Regions from separate parts of the Photobacterium piscicola genome, predicted to be linked through region 3. Evidence: predicted binding sites of a transcription regulator. Region 3 holds the regulator's gene; each other region holds the start of a gene.
The links. The regulator CRP, encoded in region 3, controls carbon source genes, mostly activating them, when cyclic AMP is high. The targets are predictions, from matches to a motif close to TGTGANNNNNNTCACA.
Positions count from the first base shown of each region.

Region 1: ACJZU6_RS07575 (NupC/NupG family nucleoside CNT transporter) is a predicted target of CRP. The motif match lies at 2,999-3,014, and genes of this name have one in related genera.
Region 2: deoD (purine-nucleoside phosphorylase) is a predicted target of CRP. The motif match lies at 3,200-3,215, and genes of this name have one in related genera.

Region 1 covers NZ_CP175534.1:1,580,154-1,585,762, forward strand. The annotation lists gene alsS (acetolactate synthase AlsS) at 1-1,465, opposite strand, end outside; gene ACJZU6_RS07575 (NupC/NupG family nucleoside CNT transporter) at 1,739-2,929, opposite strand; gene ACJZU6_RS07580 (lytic transglycosylase F) at 3,553-5,022, opposite strand; gene ACJZU6_RS07585 (hypothetical protein) at 5,205-5,609, shown strand, end outside.
Region 2 covers NZ_CP175535.1:529,637-535,245, forward strand. The annotation lists gene ACJZU6_RS17035 (HAD family hydrolase) at 1-532, shown strand, start outside; gene ACJZU6_RS17040 (lactate dehydrogenase) at 712-2,202, opposite strand; gene deoD (purine-nucleoside phosphorylase) at 2,402-3,112, opposite strand; gene ACJZU6_RS17050 (DUF3283 family protein) at 3,551-3,757, shown strand; gene ACJZU6_RS17055 (hypothetical protein) at 3,956-4,363, shown strand; gene ACJZU6_RS17060 (hypothetical protein) at 4,442-4,681, opposite strand; gene ACJZU6_RS17065 (hypothetical protein) at 4,957-5,232, shown strand; gene ACJZU6_RS17070 (C69 family dipeptidase) at 5,315-5,609, opposite strand, start outside.
Region 3 covers NZ_CP175534.1:596,158-601,766, forward strand. The annotation lists gene astD (succinylglutamate-semialdehyde dehydrogenase) at 1-880, shown strand, start outside; gene ACJZU6_RS02840 (DUF1338 domain-containing protein) at 921-1,715, shown strand; gene ACJZU6_RS02845 (hypothetical protein) at 1,766-1,960, opposite strand; gene crp (cAMP-activated global transcriptional regulator CRP) at 2,140-2,772, opposite strand; gene ACJZU6_RS02855 (OsmC family protein) at 3,155-3,559, shown strand; gene ACJZU6_RS02860 (phosphoribulokinase) at 3,661-4,530, opposite strand; gene ACJZU6_RS02865 (YheU family protein) at 4,682-4,894, opposite strand; gene ACJZU6_RS02870 (hydrolase) at 4,962-5,609, opposite strand, start outside.

The sequences.
Region 1 (5,609 bases), 980 kb from region 3:
CAGCACTTTCACGACCATATTTTTTAAGTTGTTGAATTTTAACCATGTCATAGCTGTGATCTGTCCAAACAAAGTGAACAATATTACATTTATGACGAACTGCGGTTGCTAATTCCATCGATGAGAATAAGAAACCACCATCACCAGACATTGAAATAACTTTTTCATTTGGTGTTAGTAGTGATGCGGCGATAGCCCAAGGTAAAGCAACACCTAATGTTTGTTGACCGTTGCTGAACAACAAGCGGCGTGGTTCAAAAGAGTGGAAGTAACGTGCCATCCAAATATAGATAGAGCCCACATCACAGCATACTGTGGTATCGTCACTTACAAACTGGCGTAAGTCATGAACAAAACGTAATGGATGGACACCCATTGATGATGTTTTATTAACACCCATGCGCATAATCTGTTGTAGGTCTTGACGTAAATCTTGAAATTTCTGATTATTTTCAAGTGATTCACGTTGATCTAATTCAGCAGCAATAGAAGCAACAGAGACCGCAAGATCACCAACGACTTCCGAAATTGGGTTATAGCTAGCTTCTAAATCAGCTTGTTGATAACCCACATGGATAATAGGTGTTTTACCGTCTTTATTCCATAAGATTGGATCGTATTCAATTGGGCTATAACCAATAGTAATAATTAAATCAGCATTGTTTAATGCAATATCACCTGGTTGGTTTTTAAATAAACCCACGCGACCAAGAAAACAATCATATAAATTATGTGAAATGACACCTGCAGCAGCAAAAGTATTTACCACGGCAATTTTAGTTTGTTCAAGTAATTGACGAATAGCACCTGTAACAAAAGGCTGACTCGCATCCATACCTAATAATAATACTGGATTTTTAGCTGCGTTAATAAGATCAGCCGCTTGACGGATAGCTTGTGGGTGCGCACCACCAAATAAAATTGGTTTTGGTTGTTGTACTGGAATAAAAGGGATTTGGTTGGTTAGTACATCCTGAGGAAGGCTAACAAAACTTGCACCTTGAGTTGGTTGTTCTGAAATACGAAATGCTTTATGCACGACATCAGGTACAGAAGCACTGTCCATTACTTCAGCGGAAAACTTAGTAATAGGGTTAAACAGAGAACGAGTATCCATTGATTGGTGCGTATTATGGGAATACATCGAAAGGGGAACCGCACCAGCAAGTGCAACAACAGGATCACCTTCACTATTTGCCGTAGCAACACCTGTCACGAGATTTGATGCGCCAGGACCTGAGGTTGCAAGACAAACACCAGCTTTGCCTGTTAAACGACCTGTTGCGGCTGCCATGAAAGCTGCGTTTTGTTCGTGGTGACAAATAATGATTTCAGGACCGTTATCACATACGGCATCAAACACAGCATCGATTTTAGCACCAGGAATACCAAAAATGTGGGGAACGTCATGTGCCTTTAGGGTTTCAACGACAAGTTCTGCACCTGAAATGGTTTTATTTGACATATAAGCCTCATGGTTATAATTGTTGATCGGCTCAGGACATGTTTTCGCTAAATCGAATTTAATGTGATGAGTAGCATAAAATCTAAATTATTTATCATACAAATGAAAGGGGCTAAAATTGGAAGTTAATATTACTTATTTAATTAAGTGCAGTGGAATAAATCGCATATTAGTGAAAAATAGAGGTTGTAGGCTGGAATGAAAAATTGAAGATGTTGATTCTTATATAATTAAATGGCAGGGCTTAATAAACCCTGCCACTGATTGATACTGCTATAACATAATGTTGGCAATTAATGCAGATAAAATACTAACTAAGGTTGAGCCATAAAGTAGGCGTAAGCCAAAGCGAGCAACCATATTACCTTTCTCTTCGTTCACACCTTTAACCGCACCAGCAATAATACCGATAGAGCTGAAGTTTGCGAATGACACAAGGAAGATAGAAACCGTACCAACAGTGTGCGCAGACAAAGTACCTACTTGTTTTTGAAGGTCCATCATTGCAACAAATTCATTAGTTACAAGTTTGGTTGCCATAATACTACCAGCTTGTAATGCCTCATGAGCAGGAACGCCCATTAACCATGCAACAGGGTAGAATAAGTAGCCAATTAAGTTTTGGAAGCTGATGCCAAATGCTGCATCAAAGCCTGCATTGATCATTGAAATGAGTGCAATGAAACCGATAAGCATCGCCGCAACAATAACAGCAACCTTAAAGCCCATTAAAATATATTCACCCAGCATCTCAAAGAAAGTCAGTGTTTCACCACTTTCTGCTGCCATCATTTCATCAATATCCATCTCAGCTTCGTGATCGTAAGGATTGATAATAGACAGAATGATGAAGGTACTGAACATGTTTAAAAACAATGCAGCAACAACATATTTTGGGTCGATAAGCTTCATGTATGAGCCAACGATAGACATAGAAACCGTTGACATTGCCGTCGCTGCAAGGGTGTACATACGACGCTCTGACATTCCGCCTAAAATGTTTTTATACGTGATAAAGTTTTCAGACTGACCAACCATTAATGCACTGATTGCATTGAATGATTCTAGTTTGCCCATGCCATTGACTTTAGATAACAAGAAACCTAACGCTTTAATGATGTAAGGTAATACTTTGATATGTTGCAGAATACCAATTAATGCGGAAATGAAAACAATCGGCATTAATACACTTAGGAAGAAGTTAAAATCATTGTTATTCGATAAATTACCGAACACAAAATTAGTACCATCACCTGCAAATGAGAGTAAACCATTAAATGCATCTGCAAACTCTTTTACAATACCTGTACCTGCTGATGAGTTGAGTAGGAAGTAAGCAAGTGCCAGCTCTATTATAAGTAGCTGAATAATATAGCGATATTTGATGTTCTTTCGGTTGTTGCTGGCAAGTAAAGCTAATACTGCAATAACGACTAACCCGAGTATAAAGTGTAAATAGACCATATTGGATTGTGCTCAGTGTGATTATTATCTGTTTATGTGTGTATGCTGAATGATTTCATTCTTCGATAAAGTGATATATATCGCATTTTTAATCCAGTAGTTTTTTTTGCAATTGACAAAAACTAATTTTTCACGTTTGCGCAATCGCTTGCTATTTGTTTGAATATGGTGATAAAAATAAGAATAATAATGAAGACACTGAATGTAACTCCATTATGTTTTGTGATTTGTTTCATGTTATGTGATTGAAATATTTAAGTTAATTAGGTTGTTATGGCTTATTATGAGGCAAAGTTTTTTAAATTAAGTATTTTCTATCTGGAAGGGTAAAGAGTAATGCTAATATTGTGAGTGAATTTATCGTACTAATATTAAAATGTAATATTGGAAATATGAGTTATGATTGCGACTGGTATTAATTTACATTATCAATAGATAATAGAATGATATTTACTCTATTAGTCTTGTTACAGGTGCTGTAATGAAAAAATCATCCAAAAACCGTAAATTATGGTATTTCCATAAACATGATCGCCGAACTAAACATTTATCACTACCTAATTTAAAATCATAATCACTATTGTGCATATTGCTAATGGTGATTATGACTGATTTTTGATGTGCTATTTAAATAACACTGGAGCATCAAATCTATAGGGTGGAATAAAAGGGCGAATACCAGAGTCACGGAAACGTTGTAGTTTCATTATTTGTTTGTAAACAATGAAATAACGATTGATGTTATTCACATAGACAATCGGTTGTGATCCAATATGTTTACGGGTAATAAGTTCAACATTATTAAACCAAACGTTAGGGTTATAACCTTGTTCTTTGGCATAACGCCGCATTTTATTGATATTGCCAGGGCCTGCATTGTAAGCAGCGAGTGAGAGATACATTTTATTATCATAATCAATTTCATCACTGCTAAAATATTGGTCTTGTAAATAACGCATATATTTTACACCAGCATGAATATTGTTTTTTGATGTATATATATTAGGAATATCTACACTAGGGTCACGAGCAGTGCTGGGTAGTACCTGCATGATACCGACGGCACCTTTGTTTGATACTTTATGTTGATTTAGCCCTGATTCTTGAAAACCTTGCGCCATTAACATTAAATAATCAAAGTCGTATTGTTTTGAATAGCGAAAGAAAATATGCGATAAACTTTCCATTTTATCGATATTATTAGGATCAAGTAGTGTATTAAGCCAACGATGGTTTTCAATATATTTACTGTAAATAATATTACCTATTAATGTCCCTTCTTTTACTGTATCAATATAGCGATTAACCAGTGCCATTAGGTTGGGGCTATCTTTACGTATCGCCCAAGCTATTTGACCGTCATTACGTAAAACAAAATGATCATTAACACGGATATTTTTTAATATGGGTTGCCAGATTTTTATTTTGTGGTTATCTATCACTGTTGCATTGAGTAGTTCTAAATTTATAAGTTCTAATAATTCATAATCTTGTAGTGTTTCATCAATAAACAATATTGATGCGGGTGGTAAGTTTTGCATGCGCAATTTATTATTAATTTTGAGTAAACTTTGATAGTAACTCGAACTTTTTCTCACCCAGATTGTTTTACCACTTAAATCGGTTACTTTGTTAAAGGGGGGCTGTTTAATATTGTTAATAAGTACTTCTGATATATTGGTAAGTACAGGTTGACTAAAATCAACTTGTTTTTTACGTTCAGTTGTTATTGTAATATTGGCAATGGCTAAGTCGCCTAAGCCTTTAACTATATAAGGTAACAATTTATCTCGATGGACAGGAATAATTTGTAAGTGCATTTTTGGGTGTGTTTTATGAATGTCTTTCTCAAAATGCTGCAATAAATCGGCAATAATACCTTTAGTTATACCATCTTCTATATAGTAAAAACCGAGATCTGCTGCAACCAATACTCGCAATACCCGCTTTTTTTCTAATTCAGCTAAATCACCCACATATTCAGAGCCACTAAGTGGTGCTAATTGAACAGCGTGAGTCTGGAAACTTACTAATAGTAAACACAATGCGGCGAGCCCGTATTTATATTTAATGAGGTGTGGAATATTAATCATTATTTAGCTGCCATACCGAAGTGAACGGAATTTATATGTTTAAGATTAATTATGGTTGGTAATGGTGAAATTTGCTTATTTATATTAGGTTTTTGTATGTTTTTTTCCTGTTTTTCATACGCGCAATATAATGATAGTATACAAGGATATTAATTTTTAAAGATATAATTCATACGGGTAATATGCTGATAATAAAAAGAATTGTTGTTGGATTGTCAGTAGTGTTATTACTGCTGTTATGTAGTCTTGGTGCCACTTATTTTGTACGTAATGTTCTTTATGTGGATATTTTGGCATATATGCCTAAAAAGATAAGCGAAACCTCTGGTTTGGCTATTATTAATGGTGATATTTGGACGCATAACGATACGTATGGTGATAATAAACTTTATCGTTTAAATCATGATATGACGGGTATTGCACAAATCGTAAAAGTAAATAATAGTCGTAATTATGATTGGGAAGATTTAGCGCAAGATCAGCAATTTTTATATGTTGGCGATATTGGTAATAACCTTACTATACGCAATGGTGGTGTTATTTATAAAATAGAGCAAAAAGGCCTCAATCAACAACAAGCAGTAACA
Region 2 (5,609 bases), on a different replicon from region 3:
AAAAGATAAACGCTTTAACAAAGCGTATACTGCTCTTACTTATCAGCCAATGAAAGAGATGCTGACTTATCTGCAGCAACATGACTTTAAGACTTACATTGTGTCGGGTGGCGGCGTTGATTTTATGAGGGCATGGGCGCCACAAGCTTACAACATCCCTTTAGAGCAGATCATTGGTAGCGCGCTTAAATATAACTATAGCTACAACGATGGTAAACCGACGGTTACTAAAGATGCATCTATTTTGACCATTGATGATAAAGCCGGAAAGGTCACTAATATTCAGCATATTATAGGTAAGAAGCCTATTTTAGCGGTGGGTAATTCAGATGGTGATCAAGCGATGATGCAATGGGCAACGAGCCAACCAAATTCAATGGCAATGATTGTTCACCATACTGATGCTGAGCGTGAGTGGAAGTACGATCGTAAATCCCATGTTGGTAAACTCGATAAAGCATTAGATGAAGCGAATTCTAGAGGTGACTGGACATTGATCGACATGAAATCAGATTGGTGTGAAGTGTACTAACGTCTAATTGCCACTCAGTTAAAACAACAAAGGCTCGAATTTTTTAGTTCGAGCTTTTTTTTGTAAGAATGGTGGCTAAATGAAGTTTTGTGTAGACGATCTGCATCCATAGTGTTCAATTAGAAAATGTATCATTACCTGATGACACTGATGTTCCTTCTAAATATACAGCAACACTGTTACCGCAATAGCTGTTCAAGTGTCATTGGTGAAGACATTAAATCCAGCGTTTGAGCTGGGGTTATTCCGGCTTTATTTTGATGGCAAAGATTATGCCAAGCACGATAAATGTCCAATAATGGTAATAAGCTGGCGGGACGCAGTTTACGTCGTGGCTCATTAATCATATGGTTAAATTGATCATAAAAACGTTGTTGATAAGCCGTTGCTGCACGATGAGTGGCAATCGTTAACCAGCGTTGTTGATCTTTTTTATTACCACCAAGATGACAGATGCCTTTATTTCCGCTTTTATTACGACTAAATGCCCACCGATCTCGCCACCATCCCATTAATACGATATCAATTTTTTCAACCTGTTGTTCGTGTTGCCATTGCTGATCTTCAACTACATAAAGTGGGTCAATAGTATGGTTATTTATGCGGTCAATAAAAATAGATAAACACGCTGAACGTAATAACGTTTCTTGCGGCATAAACACGGCTAAGGTCGACGTATTGTGATTGAGCAATTCATGCAAGTATAAAAAGTGACTATATACAGTATATTGAGGACGAACTAGACAGCCTTTAGCTGGGTAATTAATGCTGACTTGGGCACTAAGTGGGTTCTCCATATTTTTACGGGCTAAAATATGGCGATAAGTGGTATCAATATGGGCCAGTAGACCTTGTGATAACGGTGCTGCACTTGATGGATAATGGTCGTTATGAGGGGCAATAAAACGGGTTCCATTGCAATAAGCATCATGATGAGTGACCGAGGTGGCTACGGATTGTGTTTGGTAATTGACGTGTTGGCTTATCACATAGCCTGAATTAACTTCAGCGGTTGCTACCCATAATACGCCATTATTACTTTGAGGCTGCAATGGGGTCAGATCTGTTGCTAGTTGGCGAGCTTGTGATTGTTTACCTAAACGGGCATCAAAAATGGTTAATTGATGACGACAACGTGCCGCAATATTATTCAGTTGATCATAAAACGTTTTTGGGTTCATCGCCAAACGTCGACAAATTTCCCGTACGGTATAACCCGTAAATAAATATGCCAATAATTTTTGTTGTAACTGGTGTTTGTTATTACTGCTCGACCAAGGATCGACAAAGGTGTGGTGACAGGCTCGACAGCGATAACGTTGACGTTCGCCACTAAAGCCAAAAGCATGATAATGCTGACGATAGGTGAGAACAGGTAAGCCATGATGAGGACAGTGCTTATTTGAACAAGCGGCTAAACCACTATTTTGTTCTAGTTTTAAGCGTTGTTTTTCAGCGACCACATCATAATTACTGATGACAGGCGGAAAAGCACCACATTCACGGCAGATAAGCACGGGGCGTTGGAGATTGCTGTTTTGTAGTACATATAAATTAGGATCAGTACGACTAAAATTAGCACAGGCGACAGTTTTACAATAATTTAGCTGAATATTATCGCAAGCAGGTGGCAACTGATCCAGCGTCGTGGATAGTGAGGATGAAGTCATAGAGCATTGCCTAGTTGCGGTTTAAGAAAACGTAATTATACCTAAGTGAAATAATGATATAGAGATATTGTTAGCATTATCAAATTATTGAATATTTTAAATATTAGCGGGTATAAAAAAGTGGAAAATATATTCAAAGATACGTTTTCCACTTTATATCGAATTTCTATTATAAATGGTCTATGACCACAGTAACAGATTATAGATTGATTGCCGTTTCTAGCGCTACGTTCATCATTTCATTGAATGAATGCTGACGTGCTTCTGCACTTAGTTTCTCACCACGTTTGATGTGATCAGACACTGTTAGAATAGTCAGTGCTTTAGCACCAAGCTCTGCTGCAACACCGTAGATGCCAGCCGCTTCCATGTCGACACCAAGGATACCTAGTTGTTCCATCTTATCAAATAGACCAACTTCTGGGCTGTAGAATAAATCAGCAGAGAATACGTTACCAACACGAACTGCAACATTTTGTGCGCGTGCTTGGTTTACTGCTGTTTCTAATAAATGATAGTCAGCAATAGCCGCGAAATCGTGGTTAGCGAAACGAATGCGGTTAACTTTAGAGTCAGTTGAAGCACCCATTGCAATGATAACATCCATTAACTTAACATCATCATGAACAGCGCCACAGCTACCAATACGGATGATGTTTTTAACACCAAAATCTTTGATTAGCTCGTGTACATAAATAGAACATGATGGAATGCCCATACCATGACCCATTACTGATACTGGCTTACCTTTATAAGTACCAGTGAAACCGTACATGCCGCGTACATCACATACACGCTTTACATCTTCTAGGTAAGTTTCTGCAATAAACTGTGCGCGTAGTGGATCACCAGGCATTAAAATTGTTTCTGCAAAATCGCCAACTTCGGCATTGATATGTGGAGTAGCCATGAAGAGCTCCTAGGTTTATGAGTTATCAGAAGCAGAGTTTGTGCTTCAATTTATGGTAGTAGTTTATGGAATAAAATATTCAGATCTTGAGATCTAAGTCACAAAATTAAGGCTATTTTATTATTTTAGCTCCGTTGATTACCAAATCTGTTGAAAGTGTTAAGGGTATCGTTTTCTTTTTTGTGTTTGATTAAGTGTAAAAATGTGCGTAATAATATTTAACCTTATAATAAATAATGGGTTTGTTTTTAATTGGTGGTTTTTATTCTTTACCGCTAAAAAATAGGCATTTTTTAAAATGTAATGGATTACATAAGTAAAAGTGTCAATAGATTGCTTTTAAAGCGCAAAATAGGCATAGCAATAATCAAGTTTGAAAAGGGTTCTTCTTGATTCGAATCTTGGGTAGAATTAACAAAAAAGTAGGCTGAGAATAATATGTATAATTTAACCCAATTGTCAGATAGCGAAAGAATGCGTATCGAGTTAGATAAGCAAGCGTCTTATGCGGTATGGAAAGTAAAAAATGGCAAAGTAGGGTATGAGGCTTTTGCTGAATTAACCAATAATATTGAAGACGATGACGAACGCGATTTTTGCCAGCAAGCCATTACGAAATATAAAACCCTGATGGGGGTGAATTAATTCATTGCATAGCTTTGTTAAACGTTAGGGTAGAAATGATTATTTATCGACGCTTTAGCATAATCGCGATTTTTGCTCATCAGATGATATCTGATTAATTTTTGCAGTGTAGTACTATTAGCGTACTAATATCAGCTTAAATGGAGATTATTGGCTTAATATTGCGTATTATGCGTACGGAAATTAATCAAATGGTGAATGATAGTGAAGACAACTGAATTTTCTGCTCTTGATGATGATAATGATACCAATAAACCGGAATTATCATTTTCTTTACATGCAGAAAAACGTTCTGGGCATAAAGCGCCACCGGCGAATACCCCTGATTTTAGCCAACCCGCATCGCGCTCAGATGCTGGTGATGACAACATAGCGACTGAAATTATGACAAAGTCTCGTTCTAAGCGTTTGACTGATTGCCCAGCTTGTGATGGTACGGTATCTCGTCGTGCACATTTCTGTCCTCATTGTGGTGAACCTGATCCTTCGCGCCATATGCAACGAACACAATGGGTTTCTCGCATTGTATGGACCGTAATCATTGCTACGGCAACTTGGTATGCTTATACATCTTTAGTGCCACTTATTGTTGATCGTCTGAAATAATGAAGTGGCAACATACTGATTATTAAGCAATAACCCTAATAGTTGAATAATCAATTATTGGGGTTTTTTTATGATTTTTTATTGTGTTTTTTGCATGCCACGAGTTTGATTCATAGTGCGTGATCCTGCGGTACCATAGCTATTAATGTCATAACGATTAGGGGAATAACCGATACGTGCACGGTAACGACGATCGAGTGGATATAAGTTAATGTTATAATTTTCAATAAGTTGTTTGATCACCACATTCATTTCTTTTTGTGGTGTATTTTGTTCTCTAAGATAATAATAAAGATTCTCTGCGCGTTGTTGATTCATTGTGCCCTCCAATGGGAAATATTTGCTGATAAGCAAGTAGAAATACACAGGAAAGTCGATTGAATAACAGCAACGGTATTGCTGTTATGTGGCACTGATTATAATCAATATTGAATCAATGATAATTGGATGAATACTTAAATTACTTTTACTCAATTGTAATAATTAAGCACTAAGTCAGTTAATTATTTTGAAATAATAATGTGACTTGAAATATTGTTGCTTAATGGTGTTTTTTAATTAACAATAAAACACCGTTCAAATGTGAGGTGCATATGTTAAAACAAGGTATTAAAATAAAAATAGTGAGTATTGGCGTTGGTATCTTGATTTTACCATGGCTACCTTTGCTTATTAGCCAATACTCATTTATAGATACAATAAAGGATGCTATTGGTGGAATAGCATTTACATTAGGTTGGGGAATGGGGGTGCCAGCTGGTATCAGCTATGGGATCGCGATTGTTATTTTACTATTACCAATGATTGCCGTTTATTATGGTATGAAACGAATATTAACCCCCCTCGTGACCAACGAAGCAGAACGATAGATAAAAAACAAGAAGATCTCTGAGTGATCTTCTTGTTATAAAGCGACGCTTAATGTTGGTTAATTAACGCTATCATTAATGATTACGCACCTTCGAAATGGTATGTCATATCGGTGGTGTAGGTCATTTGAGTAAATAATGTATTAGTTAATTGTTCGGTTAAGGCTAATGCATCAGCAACCGTTGTTTTCTCAAAATCATTGATTAACGCTTGTGCTTTTTTAGGCTGGCGCTTGTAAATTTTAAGGTAATTCTTCTCAAGTTCACGCTGTTTTGATGCTGTTTGTACTTCAAACTTATGATAAGCGGTTTGTACGATTGGAGAGAATACTTTCCAGTTCGTCATCGCAAGTGTTTGTAGTTTACGGAAAGCCCAG
Region 3 (5,609 bases):
TAATTTAGTACAAGGTGGACGTACAACGGGAGCGGCGTTAGCCATGGCAACGGGAGTGGCTGGAGTATTGTTTACCGGGAGTGCGCAAACGGGGCATTTGTTACATCAACAATTTGCGGGGCAACCGCAAACTATGTTGGCTTTAGAGATGGGAGGTAATAATCCATTAGTGATCGGCCAAGAGTATGGTGACATTGATGCGGCGGTATATACCATCATTCAATCGGCTTTTTTAAGTGCTGGACAGCGTTGTACTTGTGCACGGCGATTATATATCGCCACAGGAAAAGCTGGCGATGCTCTGTTAGCCCGTTTAGTGACGGTCGCTTCACAATTGCTGGTGGGTGATCCCTTTGCAACCCCTGCACCGTTTATGGGGCCATTAATTTCTGCTGTGGCGGCGGATCACATCATATTGCATCAACAACAACTTTTGGATGCTGGTGGCGTTGCTTTATTAACGGCAACGCGGGGACAAGGCGCAATTGTGACGCCTGCGATTATCGATGTTAGTGCTATTACTGAACTTGCGGATGAAGAATATTTTGGACCACTATTACACGTTAGTCGTTATGTTGATTTTACTCAAGCGGTAGTCAGTGCCAATCAAACTCGCTATGGCTTAGCGGCAGGGCTCATTTCAACCGATGAGCAACAATGGCTCTATTTTATTGAACATATTCGTGCTGGTATTGTGAATCGAAACCGACCCTTAACGGGAGCGAGTGGTGATGCACCTTTTGGTGGCCCAGGCGCATCAGGAAATCTTCGCCCAAGTGCTTATTATGCTGCGGACTATTGTGCTTATCCTATGGCGTCTGTTGAAGGGGATGATGTGCAATTACCGTCTCAATTAGCGCCAGGAGTAAGCTTGAGCTAAGGTTTAATGAGTGATAATGCTTTCAATAGGCAGGCTGATTATGGAATCTATTACCCAACTTTTTGATGGTTTATGGCACGATTATAGTCACCGCTTATGCCCTTCAGCGGTGCAAATACAGCAGTTGTTAACCGAGGACACAGCATTACTTAATGATCATATTGCATTGCGCAGCTTTGGGTTACCGAAGTGTGGCTTAGCCGTACTGGCTGCGCCATTTATTGCTTTGGGTTACCAACCGCAAGCAAAATATCATTTTAGTGCCAAAAAGCTGTATGCCGAATCCTTTATTCATGCAAACCCGGTGTTGCCAAAAGTCTTTATTAGCGAATTACAATTAGCGGGGTGCTCGGCTGAATTACAACATACGATACGAGCCTTGCTTGATCAGGTTGATGATGATTATTTTCGCCAACCTGATTTTATTTATCGTGGCCGTCCATGGCAACTTGACTTTGCGACCTATCAATTTTTAGCGGCTGAAAGTGAATATGCAGCGTGGGTTGCGGCACACGGTTTTGGCGCTAACCATTTTACGGTGAGTATTAATCAATTAGAACAGTTCTCTAATCTTGAAGAGGTTAATCATTTATTGCGCCATAACCAGTTTGTTATTAATCAAGCGGGCGGGGAAATAAAAGGTAATGCTGAGGTGATGTTGGAACAATCAGCAACCATGGCTGACAAGGTGGGGGTCAGTTTTCGAGATGGTATTCATAACATCCCTGGTGGATTTTATGAATTTGCAAAACGCCATCCCCAAGCGAATGGTGAGTTATATTCAGGGTTTGTGGTTGCTTCGGCGAATAAAATTTTTGAAAGTACAGATCGTTAATTGTAAGCCAAATAAACAGTGCTTAGCGCATAAGCACTGTTGTTGAAGGGTTAGTTATCCAGTGGTGAAGCCCAAACACCTGATTCATCTGCAGGGCAGCGACGTAATCCGGTTTGTTGTTCGAGATAACAGCGACTATCACTAAACCCTGTCATTTCAATGGTTGTTGGCTGACTAGTTAATATCCCAGGTACCGTGGTGTAACTGTTAACTGAAAAGCGTTCAATATCCATATTGACCATCATCGATTTAAAATCCATTTGTGAGCAAAATGTAGCATAAATAGATGTTATTACAAGTTAAAATTTAACACTAATGCCTGAGTGTTCAATGATTGTTTTACGGTGATCATCTGGGGAGTGATAAAAAAAAACCGCAGGCATAAGCTGCGGTTTCATCGGTGATTTTGGTATGACTAAAATAATTAGCGTGTACCGTAAACCACAATAGTCTTGCCATGAGCAGAAATAAGATTTTGCTCTTCTAGCATTTTAAGAATACGGCCGACTGTTTCGCGAGAACAACCTACGATCTGACCAATTTCTTGACGAGTGATCTTAATTTGCATGCCATCAGGGTGTGTCATTGCATCAGGTTGTTTTGCAAGATTCAGTAATGTCTGTGCAATACGACCTGTAACATCAAGGAACGCAAGATCACCCACTTTTTGACTTGTCACTTGTAGACGACATGCCATTTGAGCAGATAGACGCATTAGAATATCTGGGTTAACTTGAATTAATTGACGGAATTTTTTAAATGAAATTTCTGCAACTTCACAAGGGCTTTTTGCGCGAACCCAAGCTGTACGTTCTTGGTCTTCTTCGAACAAGCCGAGTTCACCAATAAAGTCGCCCTGGTTTAGGTAAGAAAGGATCATCTCCTTACCTTCTTCATCCTTGATTAATACAGCAACAGAACCCTTCACGATGTAGTACAAAGTCTCTGCTTTTTCACCTGCGTGAATTAACGTGCTCTTTGATGGATATTTGTGAATGTGACAATGGGAAAGAAACCACTCTAAAGTTGGATCTGTTTGCGGTTTACCTGGAACCATATTACTAACTTCCTCTGCATATGTTGCCCAACAATATGTTCTGTAAAGATAACTCGACAAAACTGTGCGTTGGCAGAGTTATTCACTCAGCTGATGGGCTGCGAGCTAACTTAAACTGGTTTAGAGTGTATCCTTTTTTTGGGGCTTTTTCTTGATATTGATCTCGATGACCCGCTCATTTATGAGAGATAAGTGTGCACATGATCACATCGTTGTGACTTAGTTACCAAAAGCACCGTTTCAAAGTGATTTTGCTCTCCAATTCTAGCAATAGAAATATGCAACACAATTAGCATTAAACAAAATAAATAACGTTTACATCGATGGAATTATCAACAAAAATAAGATCAAATTTTAAATAATATAGCTCAAGGATATAAAAATGCAGTCACGTGTAAAATGGGTAGAAAACATGACGTTTGTTGGCCAATCAGCATCGGGCCATAGTGTCGTTTTAGATGGTAACGGTGGTGAAAAAGGGCCAAGTCCAATGGAGTTGGTATTAATGGCTGCCGGGGGATGTAGCTCTGTGGATGTTGTTAGTGGTTTACAAGATTTACAACAGCAGATCACGGCTTGTGAAGTGAATATCTTCGCCGAACGTCGTGAACAAGCGCCACGAATTTTCACTCATGCCAATTTACACTTTGTTGTTACTGGCCATGATTTAAATGATGCACTAGTGAGTAAGGTGGTGGCTGACTCGCTTGAAAAATATTGCTCAGTTTGTTTGATGCTAGGTAAAGGTGTTGAAATGAGTCACAGCTATGAGATTGTTGTGGCGTAACTCGATGACGATGACGGTTGCTGATATCAGTAACCGTTTATCAACGAGTAGTGAGAGCTACGTCTGATACTTACTTCTGAGTATCATACAAGAAATAATGCTTACGCTATTTTTCCATTTTCAATGAGTTGTTCAAGCAACGGTCGCATAATCAGTTCCATCGCAAAACTCATTTTCCCACCAGGAACCACAAGGGTATTGTGGCGTGACATAAATGAGCCTTGAATCATCGCCAATAAATGTGGAAAGTCGACATTTTTTAAGCCACGAAACCGGATCACGACAAAGCTTTCATCTAAACTTGGAATACCTTTCGCACTGACAGGGTTTGACGTATCAACGGTAGGGACTCGTTGAAAATTAATATGGGTGCGAGAAAATTGGGGTGTGATGTAATTAAGATAGTCATCCATTGAGCGCACAATTGATTCCATCACCGCTTCTCTTGAATGACCGCGGTCGCGAGTGTCGCGAATGATCTTTTGAATCCACTCTAAGTTTACAATGGGCACCATCCCAATCAGTAAATCAACATGCTGAGCGACATTGGTTTCACCATCAACCACACCGCCATGTAGCCCTTCATAAAATAACACATCAGTATTTTCAGCTAACTGTTGCCAAGGCGTGAAAGTACCCGGCATTTGATTATAAGGTACGGCTTCATCAAAGGTATGTAAGTAACGCCGAAACTTGCCACTGCCGTCTTGAGCATATTGCTCGAAAAAGTGGGCTAACTGTTCAAAGTCATTGGCTTCTGCACCGAAATAGCTGATATGACGACCTTGTTCTTTGGCTTTACGAATCTCACAATCCATCTCTGGGCGAGTAAAACGATGAAAACTATCGCCTTCTAACCATGCGGCGTTGATGTCCATCATATTAAACATTTTGCGGAAGGCTTCAGAGGTGGTGGTCGTACCCGCGCCTGATGAACCAGTGACAGCAATAATAGGGTGTTTTACCGACATAACTCACCTTGTTGTTGTGATTAGCACAGGTTTAATAACAAATAATGGTCAGCGATAAATGTTACTACATGTTTGCTAAAATGTCGGTATTAAGTGATAAAAATGCAACTGATACCAAGTTTTAATGGTTATCGCTACAATAATGTAGTGATTACATTTGATTGCGGAGCTTAATATCTACTGATTCATGCAATTCAGAGAAAACAATTACAGCATCACCAGATTGTAATTGGCGTCGTACATAAGCCACTTTATCACTGAGGCTGATTTCAACTTCGCCATAATCAGTGCCTTCTCGTAAAATAAATTGTTCGATAAGGTTAGTGAGTGTTTCTGGTGCGATGTCTTGCCAAGGGATAATCATTACAACTTCTTAAATGACTAATAAAATAATAGCCGCAGTATATTCTTAAAATTAGCATGAAAGAAAGTCAGTCATTATTTGGTTGGGTTGTTTGATGTTGATCTAATTGTTGTTGAAACCATGCAGGCACTGTGTGCTCTAACCAAAATTGTGGTTTGAGTAAGCTGCCATTGATAAAACCGACATGACCACCGGTGGCTGATAAATCATAACGAATGTTGGCGGGTAATGGCTGTGATGGAATAACATCGCTGTTCATAAACGGATCATCTTTAGCATGAATGATTCGTAAAGGACGACGAATATTTGTCAGTTGCAGTAAGCCACTGCAACGTTGATAGTAGTCATTAGCATTTTTGAAGCCATGTAATGGTGCTGTTACTGCTTGATCGAATTGCCACACATTGTTAATCGATGCTAACTGTTGCTGATTAATGGGCATAGTGTGAGGCTGACGTTCAATCTTTTTGGCAATGGTGCGTTTAAGCGATGTTAGTAAGTAGCGTTGATATACTCGTGAGAACCCTTGCTGAATACGATCAGAACAGGAGGCAAGGTTAAGTGGTGGTGAAATCGCTTGAGCGGCAATCAGTTCGCTATTGTCACGGTAGTTAGCTAAGTAATTAATCAATACATTACCACCCAGAGATACCCCAACAGCCATAAATGGGCGTTGTGGAAATTGCTGCCGTAGCCATTGAATGAAGAAGCGTAC